Regions from separate parts of the Exiguobacterium sp. FSL W8-0210 genome, predicted to be linked through region 1. Evidence: riboswitches for the same ligand, from Rfam matches in the RefSeq annotation. Region 1 holds a riboswitch; each other region holds the start of a gene.
The links. A riboswitch is a leader RNA that binds a small molecule or an ion and turns the genes downstream of it on or off. The one in region 1 is predicted to bind thiamine pyrophosphate.
Positions count from the first base shown of each region.

Region 2: another riboswitch for thiamine pyrophosphate. It lies ahead of thiD (bifunctional hydroxymethylpyrimidine kinase/phosphomethylpyrimidine kinase); the one in region 1 lies ahead of thiT (energy-coupled thiamine transporter ThiT).
Region 3: another riboswitch for thiamine pyrophosphate. It lies ahead of MKY22_RS06340 (thiamine phosphate synthase); the one in region 1 lies ahead of thiT (energy-coupled thiamine transporter ThiT).

Region 1 is NZ_JBBOUK010000001.1:1,958,003-1,964,563, reverse strand. It holds gene MKY22_RS10405 (Stp1/IreP family PP2C-type Ser/Thr phosphatase) at 1-67, shown strand, start outside; gene pknB (Stk1 family PASTA domain-containing Ser/Thr kinase) at 70-2,004, shown strand; gene rsgA (ribosome small subunit-dependent GTPase A) at 2,030-2,935, shown strand; gene rpe (ribulose-phosphate 3-epimerase) at 2,938-3,594, shown strand; TPP riboswitch at 3,617-3,726, shown strand; gene thiT (energy-coupled thiamine transporter ThiT) at 3,787-4,347, shown strand; gene MKY22_RS10380 (thiamine diphosphokinase) at 4,349-4,951, shown strand; gene MKY22_RS10375 (amino acid permease) at 5,006-6,409, opposite strand; gene rpmB (50S ribosomal protein L28) at 6,551-6,561, opposite strand, start outside.
Region 2 is NZ_JBBOUK010000001.1:579,037-585,597, reverse strand. It holds gene thiE (thiamine phosphate synthase) at 1-181, opposite strand, end outside; gene thiM (hydroxyethylthiazole kinase) at 171-938, opposite strand; gene thiD (bifunctional hydroxymethylpyrimidine kinase/phosphomethylpyrimidine kinase) at 919-1,722, opposite strand; TPP riboswitch at 1,839-1,949, opposite strand; gene MKY22_RS03035 (murein hydrolase activator EnvC family protein) at 2,013-3,290, opposite strand; gene MKY22_RS03030 (murein hydrolase activator EnvC family protein) at 3,493-4,938, opposite strand; gene MKY22_RS03025 (VOC family protein) at 5,202-5,612, shown strand; gene MKY22_RS03020 (type 1 glutamine amidotransferase domain-containing protein) at 5,660-6,172, opposite strand; gene MKY22_RS03015 (hypothetical protein) at 6,199-6,372, opposite strand; gene MKY22_RS03010 (organic hydroperoxide resistance protein) at 6,405-6,561, opposite strand, start outside.
Region 3 is NZ_JBBOUK010000001.1:1,231,461-1,238,021, reverse strand. It holds gene MKY22_RS06370 (exonuclease SbcCD subunit D) at 1-1,001, opposite strand, end outside; gene MKY22_RS06365 (hypothetical protein) at 1,138-1,494, opposite strand; gene MKY22_RS06360 (ThiF family adenylyltransferase) at 1,617-2,624, opposite strand; gene MKY22_RS06355 (thiazole synthase) at 2,621-3,385, opposite strand; gene thiS (sulfur carrier protein ThiS) at 3,388-3,588, opposite strand; gene MKY22_RS06345 (FAD-dependent oxidoreductase) at 3,585-4,529, opposite strand; gene MKY22_RS06340 (thiamine phosphate synthase) at 4,526-5,119, opposite strand; TPP riboswitch at 5,202-5,304, opposite strand; gene nagZ (beta-N-acetylhexosaminidase) at 5,361-6,561, opposite strand, start outside.

The sequences.
Region 1 (6,561 bases):
TGCTCGAGGAGGCGCGGATAACATTACGATTGCCGCCATCCGGTTCAAAGAAAGAAAGAGGGTCTGAATATGCGATACGGAGATCGATTAAATGACCGCTACCGCATAGAACGGCTAGTTGGAAGTGGCGGGATGGCGAATGTCTATCAAGCCTATGATGAGATTTTAAAGCGTCATGTTGCCATTAAGATTTTACGGACTGAATTTTCGCATGACGAACAGTTCATTCGTCGATTCGAACGTGAAGCGCATGCTGCTACCAGCTTGAATCATCCAAACATCGTTGCCGTCTATGATGTAGGCGAAGAAGATGCCATCTATTACATCGTCATGGAGTATATCGATGGTATGACATTAAAAACATTTTGTGAAAATCAAGCATTACCTGTGCCGCAGGCCGTCGATATCATCGCTCAAATTTGTGATGCGATTGATCACGCCCATGCACACCGGATCATCCATCGCGATATCAAACCGCAAAACATGTTGATTCGAGAAGATGGTACCGTCAAAGTAACGGATTTCGGAATCGCTGTGGCGATGTCGAATGCGACGCTGACGCATACGATGTCCGTTCTTGGGTCCGTGCATTACTTTTCACCGGAACAAGCAAAAGGTAAATTTGCGGATGAGAAGTCGGATATCTATTCGCTTGGTGCTGTCTTATACGAACTCGTCACAGGACAAGTCCCGTTCGAAGGTGATTCACCGGTTGCGATCGCTTTAAAGCATCTGCAAGATACACCGCGTCGCCCATCCGTCTTGAATCCGAAAGTGCCGCAAGCACTCGAGAACTGTATCATGCAGGCGCTCGCGAAAGCACCGCATGACCGTCAACAGTCCGTCGCAGCCTTTAAGGCAGATATGGTGACGGCGTTGTCTGACGAACGGGCAAGTGAAAGCATCCGAGGTGCAGAAGAGGATGAGATGGAAAAGACAATGGTTTTATTACCTGTCCAAGTGCCAGAAGAATCAAAAGCGGAACTAGAATCACCCGCCGTCGCAACTGTTCAACCGAAAACACCGGAAAAGAAAAAGAAAAAACGCTGGTGGATCATCCTCTTGTTACTCCTTTTACTGGGTGGGGCGGCTACGACGTTCGCGATGTGGCCGGATCCAACGGTCACCGTACCATCTGTCGTCAAGACGGATGGAGACGATGCGGAAACGAAGCTTGAGAAACTTGGATTTGTCGTCGAGACAACGGAACGGAGTAGCGATACGGTCGAAGAAGGCGATGTCATCAGTCAAACGCCTCGTGAAAAAGCACAGGTCAAGAAGGGCTCGACAGTCAATTTGGTCGTTTCTACTGGTAGCGCTCCGGTTGAGGTATCGGATGTGACGGATGAAGCTGAAAAAGAAGCAATTGCAACGCTAAAAGAAGCAGGATTCGCAAAAGTCGAAGTCGAGCGAGAGAAGTCGGATGAAATCGCGCGAGGAAATGTGATCCGGCAATCGATCTCTGCTGGAACGGAGGTCATTGCGAAAGAACAAACGATTACGATTACTGTATCTGAGGGGACGTCTTCTTTCGAGTTGAAGGATTTGACGAATTTATCGAGTGATGAAGCAAAAGCTTATCTCGATAAAGTAGGATTAGACGGAACGTTCGAACAAGAATTTTCTAGCGATGTCAAACTCGATCAAGTCATCCGTCAATTCCCACAAGCTGGCGCACAAGTCGAGCCGAACGACTCCGTGACGGTCTTCATCTCTAAAGGTGAGGAAGAAAAAACAGTGACGGCGACGTTCCCTGAAAAGGTCGTCTATGATGCTGTTAGTGAAGATGAAGAAGAGGCTCCGCCGAAACAAGTCATCCGAATCGAGACGGAAGACGCGAAAGGGAAGCGGACCGTCATCGAGGAATCAATTGATCAAGATGAGACATTCGACGTGCCATTAACGATTGATCCGGGAGAAGAAGGCAAAATTACGATCTATAAAGACGATACGGTGTATCGTTCAAAAACCATCACGTACAATCAAGCAAAAGACGCACAATGAATGTGATAAAAAAGGAGTGCATAGGATGACGGAACAACGCATCGAAGAGAATCGAGAAGGAACGATCATACGCCTGCAGGGCGGCTTTTATGATGTCATGACACCAGAAGGAGAAGTTCGTTCACGAGCAAGAGGAAATTTCCGAAAACGCGGCATCAGTCCAGTCGTCGGAGATGAAGTCGTGCTTCATATCGAAAGTGAGACCGGGTACATTCTCGAAGTGAAGGAGCGGGACAACTTTTTAGTACGCCCTCCAGTCGCGAATATCGACCAGGCATTGCTCGTCGTCTCGGCGGCAGAACCTGATTTTTCAGCGCACTTGCTCGACCGATTTCTCGTTTTGATCGAAGCGAAGGAAATTCAACCCGTCATCCTGTTGACGAAGATGGATTTGCTGGACGATGTTAAAGGACCGGCTGTCCGAGACGCCATTGCCGCTTACCGGAAGATTGGGTATACGGTCATCGAGACATCAAGTGAGACGTTGGCAGGTGTTGAGCAAGTCCGTCCGTTACTTGCTGGAAAAACGAGCGTTCTCGCCGGACAATCCGGTGTCGGGAAAAGTTCATTGCTCAATGCACTGGAACCCTCTCTTGATTTAGAAACAAGTGCGATCTCGAAATCACTCGGACGCGGACGTCATACGACGCGCCACGTCACATTGATGCCGCTTGCCGAAGGATTGATTGCCGATACGCCAGGTTTCTCGAACCTCGATTTTCCGTATGATATGGAAATCGAGGATGTACGGTGGAGTTTCCCTGAATTCGTGGCTGTACAAGATGATTGCAAATACCGAGGTTGCTTGCATTTGAATGAACCCGGTTGTGCCGTCAAGGAAGCCGTCGAAGCCCAAGAAATCATGTCCTCTCGTTATGAGAACTATGGTATGTTTATAGACGAAATCAAGAATCGAGCCCGGAGGTATTGAAGATGATTAAAATTGCACCATCTATCTTATCAGCAGATTTTGCGAATCTCGAACGCGATGTTAAAGCAGTCGAAGCAGCAGGCGCGGACTATATCCATTTTGATGTCATGGACGGTCAGTTCGTACCGAACATCTCATTTGGATTACCTGTGCTTAGCAGCTTACGTCAAAAGACGGATATGATTCTCGATGTCCATTTGATGATTGACCAGCCAGAACGTTTCGTCGAGGATTTCGTCAAAGCAGGGGCGGACATCGTGACGTTCCACGTCGAAGCGACGAATCATGTCCATCGTGTCTTGCAACAAATCAAAGCAGCGGGCGCAAAGGCAGGAGTCGTCTTGAATCCCCATACGCCATTATCAACGATTGAACACGTCCTTGAGGATGTCGATATGGTTTTATTGATGACGGTCAATCCGGGCTTCGGCGGACAAGCCTTCATCGAGCGTGTCATGCCGAAACTCGCAGCACTTGCGCAAATGAAAGCAGATCGTGGTCTGACATTTGAAATCGAGATTGACGGTGGCGTCAATCCGGAAACGGCAAAGCTTTGCATCGATAACGGTGCGAACGTTCTCGTCGCAGGATCAGCAATCTACAATGCACCAGATTATGCGGAAGCGATCACTAGCATTCGTCAAGGGGCTGCCGTATAATAAGAACGAGAAAACGAAATATGATGACCGCAAGGGGTGTCGCTTGAAAAGCGGCTGAGAGGAGTCTTTTAGACTTTAACCCTTCGAACCTGTTCCGTTCAAACGGACGTAGGGATGTGGCGCACGCAGGCAGTACGGCGTTCGTCGTACTGCCTTTTTGCGTCCTCTCGTACAATGAAGGAGGAAAATAGCATGAAACGGTTACAAGTGATGATGGAAATTGCCATCTTCGCCAGTCTCGGAGTCGTCTTTGATTTACTGATTCCATTCAAAATGCCACAAGGAGGCTCAATCAGCTTAGCGATGTTACCGATCTTCGTCATGGCATTTCGCCACGGTGTCGTCGGAGGGGTCGTCACGGGAGCGCTTGTGGGTACGATTCAATTGATGTTCGCTCCACAAGTCTTGACGATTGTTCAACCGATGCTTGACTATACGATTGCGTATGGTGTCGTCGGATTAAGTGGTCTGTTCGCGCGTCAAGTCAGACTAGCCGCGCGCAATGGACAAAAGAAAAGCTTGATGGCGTTCGTTCTCCTGGCGACGTTATTAGGCGCAGGACTCCGCTATATCTGTCATGTCATCAGTGGAATCGTCTTTTTTGCCGAGTATGCCGAAGGTCCAGTCGTACCGTATTCATTGATTTATAACGCGACATACATGGTACCGTCTTACGTTCTTTGTGGTGTCGTTGCGGGTCTTTTATTTACGACTGCGCCACGCTTACTCCGTTATTCGGCACGAGGTGTCTGAGATGCGGGCGATTCTCGTCTGTGCCGGTCCGCGAGAAGAAGCGCCGGATTTACGGACGTTTTGTCAGCCAGGTGACTTTATCGTCGGTGTCGACGGTGGTGTTCAGACGATTGAATCGTTTGGGCTGACATGCGACCTGACGATTGGTGATTTTGATTCTCTTGGTTATGTACCAGAAGGGGCAATCGTTCATCCGGCCGAGAAAGATGAAACGGATCTCGAACTGGCACTTCGTACAGTCTCAGAGAAGAAACAGTTTGAGGATACCTTCATTATCGGGGCGACAGGTGGGCGGCTCGACATGACCGTCCAAAATGTATATCTATTGAAGCGATACCCAGAGGCACGACTCGTGACGAAACGAGAAGAGGTACGATACTTGGCTGAGGGAACGTATGCAGTCGAAGCAGGGAGCTATCATTATCTTTCGTTCATTCCACTCGTACCATCGACTTTAAGCTTATCCGGAGTCAAATATCCACTTGATGCACATCCAGTACCGGTCGGAGGTTCCTTGACCGTCAGTAATGAATGGTGTGCGTCAGAAGCGAAGGTAGAGCTCCATCATGGAGAACTATTGATGATGCGGACGCTTAAGGAATAGCACAATCATAGGAAAGAGGCCGTGGATGACTCCGCGGCCTCTTTTTAGATGAAATTATTCTTCGAGTTGAGAAGGGGCGACACGGATGTCGCTTTGAGCGGATAGATGTTTTCCTTTGACGAAGAGATGATAACTTCCCCACATGACAAGGAAGAAAGGAACACCGATGTATAGAGCGATTCGTTGATCCGCTTGAAACGCAAGACTGACGAGGACGACGACGTTAAGTGTCAACGAAATCAGTGGTAACACCGGATAGAGTGGTGTCTTGAATTTCAGTTCGGATACATCGTGTCCGTTTCGGACGAACTGACGACGAAATGCAAGCTGCGAAGCAGAGATTGAAATCCAGCCGACTTGAGCCCCGAGTCCGGCTAAGGACAAGAGCCAAATGAAGACGGTATCTTCTGCAAAAAATGCGGTCAGAAGCGATAACATCGCGAACATCATCGTAAAGAGCAACGCCCGCATCGGCACACCACGTGCATTGACGTAAGATAATTTCTTTGAAATCATCCCTTCTTGCGCCATTGCCCATAACATCCGAGTCGCCGCATATAATCCGGAGTTTCCGACGGACAATAGTGCCGTCAAGACGACGATGTTCATCAAATCAGCAGCGTACGGAATACCGATCGCATCAAAGACCATGATGAACGGACTGCTGACTCCGCCAGCTGATTCATACGGAATTAATGCACCAACGATCGTAATCGATAAGACGAAGAAGATGAACGTCCGCCAGACTGTATTGCGGATGGCTTTTGGAATCGATTTTTCGGGCGTGTCGGACTCCCCAGCCGCAACACCGATCAATTCCGTTCCTTGGAAGGCGAAGTTGACGGCAATCATCGTCGTCAAGACACCGAGAATCCCGTTTGGAAACCAACCGCTTGCCGTAAAATTCGCAAATAACGATGTCGGACGATCTGCTTCCATCGGTAACCAGCCGAACCAAGCAGCGCCACCTAAAATGATGAAGAACAGGATCGCGAGGACCTTCAAACTCGAGAACCAGAATTCAGCTTCACCGAATGCTTTGGCGGAGACGGCATTCAGACCGAACAGTAAGACCGTAAAGACGGTACACCAGACGACAACGGGTACGTTCGGAAACCAGCGGTCCATCAAACTGCCGGCAGCTGTAATTTCGAGTGCCACCGTCACGGCCCAGCCGAGCCAATAAATCCAACCGACGGCAAAGCCGACCCCTGGTCCGATGAAGCGGGTCGTATAGGTCTGAAATGACCCCGAGACCGGCAGATAGACCGCTAATTCTCCTAGACATAACATCGTCAGATACATGATGGTCCCACCCACGATGTAACTGAGGACCGCCCCGAGAGGTCCTGCTTGTGAAATCGTTAATCCTGACCCTAAAAATAAGCCTGTTCCGATGATTCCGCCGAGTGAAATCATGAACAGGTGTCGACTCGTCATCTCTCGTTTGAGTTGCATGATGACTTCCCCCAATTCTGACAAAATAAAGTACGTTCCTTATTGTAAGCGTTTTCAATAAAAGCAACAATTAGTTTATGAGAAAAATAAATGAGGGCATAAAAAAACCGGAAGGGAAGATTCCCATCCGGTGGTTGCGCCTTATACGCGTT
Region 2 (6,561 bases), 1.4 Mb from region 1:
GATCCGTGAGTGTTTTCAACCGAACTGCCTGATCGTAGAATTCCTTTCCTTGTGCTGTTTTTTCCCGTAATTGCACGATCGTCGCACCACCTAAAACAGCTTCCTCAACGACCGTCTCGATCGCGACTCCAGGATGGTACCGACGATCCGTCACTGCATAGATGGAGTAATCAATTGACACGTTCTGTCACCTCCACCAGATCTTGCACCGTCATGAGGCTGATGGCATTGAACAACTCTCGTTTAAAATCACCAAGACCTTGCGCGGAGGCTGCTTGTTCTCCTGCTTTTCCCATGACGAATGTCCCGTGGACAGCCGCCTCAAATGCCGTATATCCTGCACCGAGGAAGCTCGCAATCAAGGAGGCCGTCATGCAGCCCGTACCCGTGATGTCTCCCAAACGTGGTGTTCCTACATGTAATTCCATTTCACGCGTTCCATCCGTGATGTAGTCGTTCGGACCTGTCACGACGAGGACAGATTGGTGTTTGCGAGCGAATGCACGAATGCTTTCTCGATCCATCATTGCATCTCCCGCAGCATCGACTCCCTTAGTTCGCCCATCTTCCCCAAGTAACGTCTTGATTTCAGAAGCATTTCCTTTAATGACCGTACACCCGAGATCAATGAGTTCTTTAGAAAAGGCAGTACGTAATGTCGTTGCCCCTGCTCCAACTGGATCAAGAACGATTGGGACATTCAAACGTCCCGCTTCACGTGCTGCGAGTCGTTGAGCTGCTTGCATGTCTGCATCAATCGTACCAATGTTTAAGACAAGAGCTTGTGCGAGTCTAACCATCTCTTCTACTTCACGAATGTCTTCCGCCATGACGGGTGATGCTCCAACAGCGAGTGTGACGTTTGCGCAGTCGTTGATCGTCACCGTGTTCGTCAGATGGTGAATGAGTGGTTTGTGTTCAAGAATGGTCGTAAACATGTGTATCCCTCCAAAGTGAGTGAAAATGATGTGTCGGTCCAATACCTTGTCCGAGGGCAAATCCATGACGAATTGCCTCCGTGACATAGCTCTTTGCCTGTCTTACACTATCTGTTAAATCTTCTCCAAGCGCCATCCGCGCCGCAATCGCCGCAGATAAGGTACAACCAGTTCCATGAGTATGTTGATTGTCTAACCGTTCCGATGTGAAGCGGTGTTCCACTTCCCCATCAAACAACAAATCCGTCGCAGCTCCTGAGAGATGTCCACCTTTTAGTAATACTGCCCCTGTCTGTGTAGCCAATTGATGCATCGCCAGTCGCATTTCCTCTAGATTGGTCACTGATCGTCCTGTTAACCGCTCCGCTTCCGGTAAATTCGGTGTGACGAGTGTCGCAAGCGGCAGAAGTTCTGAAATCAATGCTTGTTCAGCTTCCGTCCGCAATAGGGCATGACCACCTTTAGCGACCATGACGGGATCTAATATGATAGGAACTGTCTGTTTGCGGAGATGTGTAGCAATGACACGAATCGTCTGCGCATTCGAGACCATCCCGATTTTGATCGCATCGACACGAATGTCTGAAAAAATCGACGTTAACTGGGCATCTACGATTTCTGGGGACAACTCTTCCACCGCTTGAACACCCAACGTATTTTGCGCCGTGACGGCTGTCAGGACGCTCATTCCATAAACCCCTAAAGCCGAAAAGGTTTTTAAATCTGCTTGAATCCCAGCTCCACCACCGGAGTCGGATCCTGCAATCGTCAGTACATGTTTCATGTTCTTTTCACCTTCCCATCGAGCAATGTAAGGGAGTCGTGACCGACAAAAAAAAGCGTCGACCGCTGTAAAAAAGCAGTCGACGCTATACGAAAGCGTTATACACGCATTCCGGTATCCGTTCGGCTCAACTTTCCTACGCTGGTATTATCCAGTTCAGGTAATAGGGTCGAAAACAGATTGGTTTTCCTCTCAGCCGGATTCCTCCAGCTCCCCTAGTTGCTCAAGTATTCGTTTCGCCTTAACTGTAGCATAGAGAAGAAAAAAAAACGAGCCGAAGCCCGTTTTGATTACAGATATGCTAATGGATTGACTGCATTTAGAGGAGAAGAGGCACTGTATTGATAGCCTCCGACATGTAGTTCGAAATGTAAGTGTGGTCCTGTTGAATTCCCTGTACTACCAAGTGTCCCGACTTGCTGACCTTGAGAGACCGTTTGTCCTGCACGAACCGATAATGAACTCATATGTGCGTAGACAGTCGTGTACACTTGTCCATCGAGGAAGTGAGAAATCATGACATGATTGCCGTAAGGTCCACCACCTGATGCTGTAATGACCGTTCCAGCTGCTGCAGCGACGATTGGAGATCCGACCGAACCACTGAAATCAACACCGTTGTGGAACGTATAACCGTTCGCGCCGCTTGCTGGTCCGAATCCTTGTGACACTCCACCAGAAGATGGTCGAACGAATTTCCCTCCACTCGAAACAACCGGCGGGACAACAGAATCAGTTGATTCCGAACTCTTACCTGCTTGTTTTGCTGCTTGAGCATTCGCTTTAGCGGCTTTTTCGGCTGCCGCTTTCTCCGCTGCTGCTTTTTCAGCCGCTGCTTTAGCAGCTGCCTTCGCTGCCGCAATTGCACGTTCTTGCGCTTCGAGAGTCGCTTGAAGTTCTTTTGCGTCTAACAGTTCTGTCGTGAACTTCGTCTTCCCTTTTCGTAATTTCTTCAGCGTGGCACTACGTTCTTTCATTTGAAGCTTTAACGCTTTCTTTTGTTCAAGCAATACTTTCTTTTCTTGCATTTGCTCCGCTTTTTTCTCAACGAGCGCTTGTTTTGCTTCTGCTAATTTTTGTTGCGTTGCGATGTAATCCGAAATCATTTTATCGTCTTGCTCAGCGATTTTTTTCCCCGCCATGACACGGCTGAATAAATCACCTAAATCCTTCGATCCAAAAATGACTTCTTCCCATTTAATCGAGTTTCCATCGTTCTCTTGGAAAACACGCAAACGATCACCGAGTAGTTCTTCCTGTTTCTGTAACATTTCTTCGTAACGGACGATGTCTACCTTTAACTCATCGATTCGAACGTTCAACTGTTCGATTTGTTTATTTTTTTCAGAGACTTGGAAAATCTTTTCGTTGATTGCTGCGTCAATTTGATTGATTTGACGTTGCTCTTTTGAGATTTTAGCTTCTTGTTTTTTGATCGCTTTTTCAAGTTTACGTTGTTCAGCGGCATTTTCAGCCTTTTTTTCTTTAATGGTCGCTGCTGCGATCGGTTGCGTTCCTGTTATAAGTAATGCTCCTAAAACAATGGTAGAAATTAGTTTTTTTAGCATATATCGTTTTCCTCACTTATGTTTTTTTCATATTTTATTATAGTATTCAAGTTTCTCTCATATCTGAAATAGATTATAGCACCGTAATCGTTTCAAAAAAATTTCATTTACATTTCAAATGAAAACGATTTTTTGTAATATATGATTTGTTTTTTGAAAATGACAAAAAAAGAACCGTTGCATATGCAACGATTCTTTACGATTAAAACATCGACATTGGATTGACTGAGTTAGCTGGACCTGTTGCACTGTAGCTGTATCCACCAACGTGAATTTCGAAGTGTAAGTGTGGACCTGTTGAGTTTCCTGTGCTACCACGTGTACCGATTTGTTGACCTTGGCTGACACGTTGACCTGCACTAGCGTTCAATGAACTCATATGTGCATAGACTGTCGTATATGTCTTCCCGTTCAATTGGTGAGCGATCATGATGTGATTTCCGTAAGGTCCGCCACCTGATGCTGTAATGACTGTACCAGTTGCAGCTGCCACGATTGGCGTGCCAACTGGACCACCGAAGTCAATCCCGTTATGGAACGTATAACCATTTTCTCCGCCTGCAGAACCATACCCTTGTGTCACAGCACCAGCAGTTGGATGAATGAAGAGTCCGCCTGATGATGGTGACGGTTTAGGTGTCGCTGGAGCTGACGGCGCTGGAGCTGGCGCAGTTGGTGCTGGTGTAGATGGTTTTGGTGCCGATTGTTTTGTCGAACCAGAAGGTTTTGCTGACTGCGCTGCCTTCTCTTGTGCTGCTTGCTGAGTTGCTGCTTCTTTAGCGGCTTGCTCTTCTGCTTCTTTTTGAGCTGCTGCTTGCGCTGCTTCAGCTTCTGCTCGTGCTTTTGCTTCACGTGCAGCTTGAGCTTGACGTTCTTTTTCGATTCGCGCTTCACGTTCACGCGCTGCTTTTTCAGCTGCAATCGCTTTTTCTTGAGCAATCAAAATTTGCTGGACTTCTTTTGCATCCATCAATTGTGTTTCGAACTTTTCTTTTTTCTTACGTAGTTCTTTTAAGCGTTTGTTCCGCTCTTTTAATTGTGATTCAAGATCCGCTTGTTGACGTTTTAATTCTTTTTTCTCAACGACCAACTGCGCTTTCTTTTCTTTTACTTCTTGCTGCGCATCCGCTAATTGCTTTTGCGTATTCTGGTAATCCGTGATCATTTTATCATCTTGTTTTGAAATGGATTTCCCTGCCATGACACGGCTTACGAGATCACCAACGTTTTTAGCACCAAAGATGACTTCTTCCCATTTAATTGAGTTTCCATCATTCTCTTGCATGACACGAAGACGATCACCGAGTAGTTTTTCTTGGCGTTTTAGTTTCGCTTTATATTTCTCAATTTCTTTTCCAAGTTCAACGATTTCACGTTCTGTTGCTTTGATTTGACGATCCTTTGTTTCGACAGCAAAGATTTTTTCGTTCAACGCTTCGTCTAGTCGATTGACTTCTTGTTGTGTTTTAGAGATTTTTTGACCTTCTTGATTAACAGAAGACTCTAAGTTTTTTTGCTTTTTAGCATTGTCTTGTTGCTGTTGTTCGTTTTTGGCTTTCTGTTCACTTAAATCGTCAGCTGCTGCAAAATGAGGTGCTGATGAAAGAACCAGTGCGGAAACGATGAGCGACGCGAACGTTTTTTTCATGTAGTATTCCCTCTTTTTCTGTAGTGTATGTTTTATGATTTATCGTAGAGTATTTAAGTTAAATTTAAATTCTGTAATAGTTTTTCTTTTTTATAAGAACGTTTTTGATTATAGCATTCATTCCTCTTCCATAATATTTCAGTGATATTTCATTTTAAATAAATCTTTCCTCTTCTATGTAATAGAAACATTTGGAAGGTAACTCATCGTTGCAACTTTGAAGTGTTTTTGGGAAACTGAAGCGAATAGAAGGAGGATATCATATGAAATTAGACCACACTGGAATTGCTGTTCGCGACATGCAGGAAGCCATTTCATTTTATACAAACGTACTTGGAGGAACTTTAACAAAAGAGTACTCGAATCCTGCGCCTGGTGTCGCTTCCAATATTGCGGTCATCGAGTTCGATGATGCGCACATCGAGTTGTTAACGCCAACAAGTCCGGGTAGTCCGATCGCACGTTTTTTAAAACAACGCGGGAAAGGTGTCCATCACATTGCTTATCGTGTAGAGGATTTAGATCAAGCGATTGAAGAAGCAAAACAACAAGGCTTAACATTTTTAGAAGATACGTATCGAACGACGCCGTTCGGGCGACGACTGATTTATATGAATCCCCGGCATTCACACGGCGTCATTACAGAACTCTGTGATTATCCAGAAAATCTATAAAAAATCAGCACTGCGATAGCGCAGTGCTGATTTTTCGTTTCATGGTATTAGCCGAGTTTAGCTACGATTTCCCGATTGAACGCAGGAATGTCATCTGGTTGACGACTTGAGACGAAATTATCGTCGACGACGACTTCTTCATCTGCAAAGTCCACACCAGCATTTTCTAAATCAATTCGAATTGATTTATAACCTGTCATTTTTCTTCCTTTGACGATTTTTGCATTAATCATCAATTGTGGTCCATGGCAGATCGAGAAAATCGGTTTTTTCGACATATCGAATTCTTCGACGAATGAGACGAAACGCTCATCTTCTCGAAGTAAATCTGGTGAAAATCCGCCTGGAATCAGGAGAGCATCGTAGTCTGCTGCTGAAGTCTCATCAATCGAGAGATCAACGGTTACTTTTGCCTCTTCCTGCTTCCCAACGAGTTCTGCACCTTTTTTGGCACCAATGACCGTGATCTCGTGCCCTGCTTCTTTTAATGCATCAACCGGTCCTGTGAATTCTACATCCTCAAAATGATCGGCGAGTACAACGGCTACTTTTTTAGACATGTGATTCATCCCCCAAGTTGTTTGATTTAGATTGGATCTTCTCCGCGATCTCGTGGAGAACCCGTATCATCTGGCATTTCGTCTTTTCCTTTTAGGATTTCCTTTTGCTGCTCCTCTGTCAGTTTCCGTTCTTTATCCGACAGACGATCCCGTTCATCTTCAAACTCTTCATTTGGACGATCGGTTTCTTTCGGTGCCATGGAAAACCCTCCTTATGATCCGTCGCTTATACTTATAATGAATCGACGACTTTAACAGAAAGATCTACATCGATATTTCCGCGTGTTGCTTTCGAGTACGGGCAAAAGTTGTGTGTTTTCTCAAGCAACTCTTCTGCTTCCTCTTGTGATACGCCAACGACTTCGACGACGAGTTTCGCTGCAATTTTC
Region 3 (6,561 bases), 730 kb from region 1:
ACTTGCTCCCGCGACGCCTTGACTGCCCGCGTACTCTCGCGGACGAATCCGATTCGCTCGAGGTGCAGGATATTCGGGTAGATTTTTTTCAGCTTGCCCATCGGATCCATCAAGGCTTCGCCGTCCGTTAGATTGATCTTTAAGTAATCGTCCGTGTCTTGTGTCGCGACGAATGCCGGGTCTGTCAGCTCAGCGAGACTTCCAGTCAGTTCCCGCAAGTCACGTTTTGGTGCAAGTGGTTCGAACCGACGATCGAACGTACCCGCTTCGTTCAACGTCAACACATCGACCCCTTTGACATGATGGGCTTCCGAAAAGGAATATTTCAAGAGCGATCCGCTGTAGCGAACCGTCTCGGATTGAATCGCAAGTGGATTATGCAAATGACCGAGTGCCGTATACGTAAACGGTGCAAACTGACTCGCACTGACCTGTCCTGCTGTTCCGACGGACAATTGTCGCTCCGAATCGGTCTCGAGTCCGCCAATCACAAAGGCATGACCGACGAGGACACTCGGTCCGTCTGGAATACATCCGGCAAGGATCGTCCGCATCGCATCATCATGTGTCTTGATCGTTTCGTCCTTATGCACGTACCGAACGGTCGCCGGATCCGCAAATGGCACCGGATAAAACGACACCCCTTTAATCGTGACCGGAGTAATGACCGGCGTTAGTTTTCCGACGAGATGCAGACCAGCCCGTTGGAGTAACGTCGTTCCGAAACTTAACCGTTCGGCCGAATCGTGATTTCCGCTGATCGCAACGACCGGGATGTCTCGATCGAGAATCAAGGCAGCGAGCGTCTCGTCAAGCAGTTCGACGGCTTCCGTTGGTGGTACAGCGCGGTCGTACAAGTCACCTGCAATGACGATCGCATCCGGTTGTTCGCGGTCGACGAGTGTCAAAAAATCCGCTAAGACCGCCCGCTGGTTCTCGAGCATCGACTCGCCATGAACGATTTTGCCGAGATGCCAATCGGCAGTATGTATCCATTTCATCTTCATCACACTCACTTTTTGAATATAGTAGCTTAAGTGTAGCATGCAAGCGTTCGTTCTGCGACGAACATCCGTTTGGAACACAAAAAGCAGAAGGCGAATGCCTCCTGCTTTTTTCACTCTTGAGACGAATGTGTTATTTCGTCCGTTGTTTTCTAAAGCGTTGAACGGAACGAATCACAGAAACCGATCCGCCGATGATCGCACCGACACCGACAACGATGCCTGTCTTGAATTTTTTGCCCGATTGTTCTGATTTATGCGTTGCTTGATTGTGTTCAAAAAGTTGTTGGAGGGGCGACGACGTCTCGACTTCGAGAATTTTCGATGCATCCTGATGCACGTCTTCTCTACGTTCGACACTACAAGGTGACAGATAGAATGGGTTCAAGTTCGTCCGGTACCGGTCCGGATTCCAGTTGGCTTGCTGAACAACTGCTTGGGCGTCTTCCGTCTGTGCTTGATCCTTGATTGGATCGAATTCTTGTTTCATCTGAATCACTCCTCTTCACGTTCAAAACTTGTAGACCGATTTATGTCTGAAGTCTTATTTACCTGTTTTTCAAACATTTAAAACATATATATTTAAAATTAGTTTTTAATGTTTTGTGAACGTTAGCCGAAATAGGCATGATAGAGTCGCTTCGCTTTGACGAGATCCGCCTCGCCATGAATCAGAACGCGTCCATCTCGGAAAGCAACCATCCGATGTTCGTCCGTCGTAAACGCCAGCAAATATGGATTATGAGCGGAAATCGCAGCGACCGGCTGGAGACGTTGTTTCAACTGTTCCAGATCCCGCTGTCCGTCTCCCCGGATTTGAACGGCATCCCGACCACACAGTGCCGTGAAATGAACCGTTTGATCCGATAAGTAAGGGTAGGACGGTTCGATGCCGCACGACGGGCACTCCGTTTGCTTCAGTGACTGGACGTTAATTTGTTGAAACGTATTCGACCAGACATCAAACGCTAGCAAGCGCGTCCGCATGGCGTCCGTCTTTCCGCTCAACCACTTCAACGCTTCCGTCACCTGCAAGGAAGCGACCATCTGTACAGCTGGTCCGATGATCCCCGCCGTATCACACGTCTCCTGATCCCGTGGTAATTGATCGAGTAGACAATGCAGACACGGCGTCTCTCCGGGACGGACGGTGAACGTGATCCCATAACTGCCGACGCAGCCACCATAAATCCACGGAATCGAACGCATCAACGCCATGTCGTTCATTATCAAGCGAATATCGAAATTGTCCGTTGCGTCGATGATCAAATCGATATCATCGAGAAGCCACGTCAGCGCTGCCCGGTCGACGTCTACTACATGCGCTTCGATCGTCACCGTCGAATTAATCGCTTCAAGCCGTGCTTTTGCGGCAATCGCTTTTGGTACGATGTGACGCGCATCGTCCTCGGTATAAAGCTGTTGTCGTTGTAGATTACTCCACTCGACATAATCGCGGTCGACGATTCGGACGACACCGACACCGGCGCGGACGAGTTGCTCTGCCGACGCCGTTCCGAGCGCTCCCATGCCGATGATCAGCACCTTCGCTGATGCCAAGCGTGCTTGTCCCGCTTCCCCGATCGGTTGAAATCGAGTTTGCCGTGAGTAACGGTTCATCGAATCAATCCACTCGTTGGACTACTCGCGACCGCATACTGTTTCTTCTCGATACGTCCCGCTTCGTAACCGAGGCGCCCTGCTTCGACAGCTAGTCGCATCGCACGCGCCATCTTGACCGGATCTTGGGCATGGGCGACAGCTGAGTTCAATAAGACACCATCCGCACCCAGTTCCATCGCATAGGCGACGTCGGTCGGTGAACCGATCCCGGCGTCGACGATGACCGGGACCGTCGTCTGCTCGATGATAAATCGCAAGTGGAGCGGATTGAGGATACCTTGTCCGGAACCGATTGGTGATGCAGCCGGCATGATGGCGTGACAACCGATTTCCTCGAGTCGTCGTGCGAGCACGACATCGTCTGACGTATACGGTAAGACGATGAAGCCTTCTTTGAGTAATTCTTCAGAAGCCCGTAACGTCTCGATTGGGTCCGGTAGTAACGTCTTATCGCAACCGATCACTTCGACCTTCACCATGTCACACATACCGGATGCCCGCGCAAGCTTTGCTAACCGAACAGCTTCCTCCGCCGTCTTAGCACCGGCCGTGTTCGGCAGTAAATCGTACTTCGCTAAATCAAGCGACTCCAAGAAATTCGCTTGTTGTTTGTCGAAGATGTCGAGCCGACGGACGGCGAACGTCAAGATTTGTGAAGCAGACGCATCGATTGCTTCTTGCTGTACGGTAGCATCCGTATATTTCCCTGTTCCGAGCAATAACCGTGATTCAAATGTCTTTTCTCCAATTTTCAGCATGTTTATCCTCCTCCTACGAAATGAACGATTTCAAATGTGTCATTGTCCCGAACGACTGTCTGACCGTACGCCATGCGATCGATGATTTGTCGATTCTGTTCGACGATGACGAGCTTTTCCCCTAAGCCGAGTTGCGTGAGCATGTCCTCGATCGTTTCAATCTGATCGATCGTGTGGTCATTGCCGTTAATCGTAATGTTCATCGGACTTCCTCCTTCTGAATCAACCGTAATGTATTTACCAAGACTTCCGCTGTCGCCGGTGCGAGTAATATGCCATGCCGATGATGCCCCGTCGCTAGGAAGATCCGACGGGATGAATCGGCGACTCCGATATATGGCAAGCCGGACACCGTTTGTGGCCGTACACCGGACCAGACTTCTTCGATGACCGCGTCACGAATCGGTGGATACAGTCGTTCTGCTGCTTGAAGCAACGACGTGACCCCTGCGACACTGACACCGACCGTCTCGTCGTGCGGCAGTTCGGTCGCACCGATCAAAATCCGACCGTCTGCTTTCGGAACGAGGTAGACGGCGTCGTCAAACAGGATCGAGCGTAACGGCTGACCCGCGAGACGGACGGCGAGACATTCTCCTTTGACTCCATATGTCGCAATCGAAATACCAGCTGTATCGAGCAAGGCTTGCGACCCGCGTCCGGCAGCGACCGTCACCGTTCGTCCGGTCCACGTTCCCGCATTCGACTCGACCCTGATGAAGTCATCGCTCTCTTCGATGCGTGTGACATCTACCTGTTCTTCAATCGATATACCACGTGCGTGTAAGGCATACATCAATGCAGTCGTCAGTCGTCGTGGATCGATTTGACCGACCATTGGAAACAGATGCTCGCGTCCTTTACGCTTTAACAAAAACGGTTGTTCCCGGTACCCACAATCGATGCCAGTCTCTCGCTCGAGGCGACGAGCAAGCAACGGATACAGACGACGACTTCGCGCGGCAAGTGCATGCAATTCCTCTCTGAGCTCGATGTCCGTCGCAAGCATCCCGGCAGCCGCGCGACTCGTTCCTTGTCCACCTGCTCCGCGTTCTAAGACGACGACGGATTCATTCTGACAGGCGAGACCGTAAGCAAGCGTCAAACCGATGACTCCACCGCCGATGATGATGTGATTCGTCATACCCGTACCCCCTGATAATGCTTGACGGCGGCGAGTGGATCCGATTGACCGAGAATACCCGATAAGACGGCGATTCCGGTTACACCGGTCGCTACGATTTCAGGCATGCGTTCTGGTGTGATCCCGCCAATTGCAATGACTGGTTTCGTCGTGAAGGTGACGACTTGCTTCAAGGCGTCAATACCTCGTGGTGGCATGTCCGGCTTCGACGCTGTCGGATAAATATGACCGTACAGCAGTCGGTCGGCTCCTTCCGCTTCTGCTGCCAGTGCCTCTGCTAGTGAATGGACCGATTTCCCGATGACGAGATTCGGAAAATGACGTCGCACATCGCGGACACGCAAGGAACGGCGCGTCAGCTGCACACCGATGCCGGCGACATGGGCGACGTCGACCCGGTCATGAACCGTTAACTGTTCAGGCGAATAACCATGCCCAAGGAGTGCTTCAATCAGATCAAGTAATTCTGCCGCCGATAAGTTCGGTTCACGTAGATGCAGCTGATTCGTATAGGGTTGAAGGGATTGAAAGGTCTTTATTTCGTCAAGCGGATTAATGGATCCCGTCGAAATCAGATGTAAACGCATCATGTTCTTCCTTTCCATACGAAAAAGGACCACTCCCGATGTTGAAAGGAGTGGTCCGAAAATGCGCTGAAGCGCTAAGGATATCTAGGGTTTCGAGCCACTTCCCTCCGCTAGTACGAACTAGATCAGGTTCAAAGGGTCCGGATACTTCCGTCTCAGTCTGCTGGGAGACTCCCCTAGTGTCTTTTCGTGTTTAATTGGCTTGCCCCATTAGTCTAGCATGAGTCGCTTTGCTTCGCTAGTCCTAGTTGAGCGCTTCCACTTGCTGAATCAGCTCCGATTTCGTCGGTCGCTGTTGCTCTTGGCTGTCGGCATACGTCTGCTTTAGCTTCAGGATGCGCATTACTTTAGCGTCGAGCATCTCCGGCGTCAGCGTTTTGTCTTTGACGGCTTGCATCACTTCGGCATGGACCTTTGTGTAAGCACCTGCCTCTGAAAACATTGCCATATCAGCTCCGTTGACGAGCGACTGACGTGCCGCTTCCGCGAGACCATATTGTTTCGTGATCGCTCCCATGACGAGATCATCCGTGATGATGACACCGTTGAATCCGAGTTGCTGACGCAAGAGGTCAGTCAAGATCGGCTTTGAGAGCGAGGATGGATGCTGATTGTCATACGCGGGATAGAGAATATGGGCAACCATCACCATCTCGGCGCCCTCTTGAATCGCTTCTTTAAACGGTAACAGTTCCGTCCGCTTCAATTCTTCCTTTGATGCCGTCACTTTCGGTAGCCCGACATGGGAATCAACACTCGTATTGCCGTGACCGGGAAAATGTTTGACGACTGGAATCGTTCCCGTCTCCTGCATCCCGTGCATCAGGGCCGTACCAAGCGTCGCGACGGTCTTCGGATCAGCACTTAACGCACGGTCGCCGATGATCGGATTGTTCGGATTACTGTTGACGTCAAGGACCGGCGCGAAGTCCATGTTGAAGCCATAAAAACGTGACAAATGTCCGAGCGTACGTCCGACGTCTTCCATTTTCACTTCATCTGCTCCTTGCGCCATCCGTTGACTCGTCGGTAAACGTAATCGTTGATCCGGTACCCGGCTGACGCGTCCGCCTTCTTCATCAATCCCGACGAAGGCATACGGTTTTTGGTTCGTCTCTTGAATCGCACGCGTGAACGTCAAGAGTTGCTCTTCCGACGTAATGTTTCCGCCGAGCAATAAGACCCCGCCAATCGCATGCGTCTGTAACAATTTCCGGTCAGCTGCTGAAAGTTCCGTGCCGGCGACTCCGATGTAGAGCAGTTGATCGATCTTTTCTGACGTCGACATCGCTTTAAGTTGATGCTTTAATCGTGCTTGTTGTTGTGCTTCCTTTGTCGGCTCAGGCTTTGGTTTCTTCGCCTCCGTCGGTTGCTTCGTTGCTGGTTGTGATGGTTTCGTTGGTTCCGTCGTCTCCTGCGCACACCCTGCAAGCAACAGACAACCG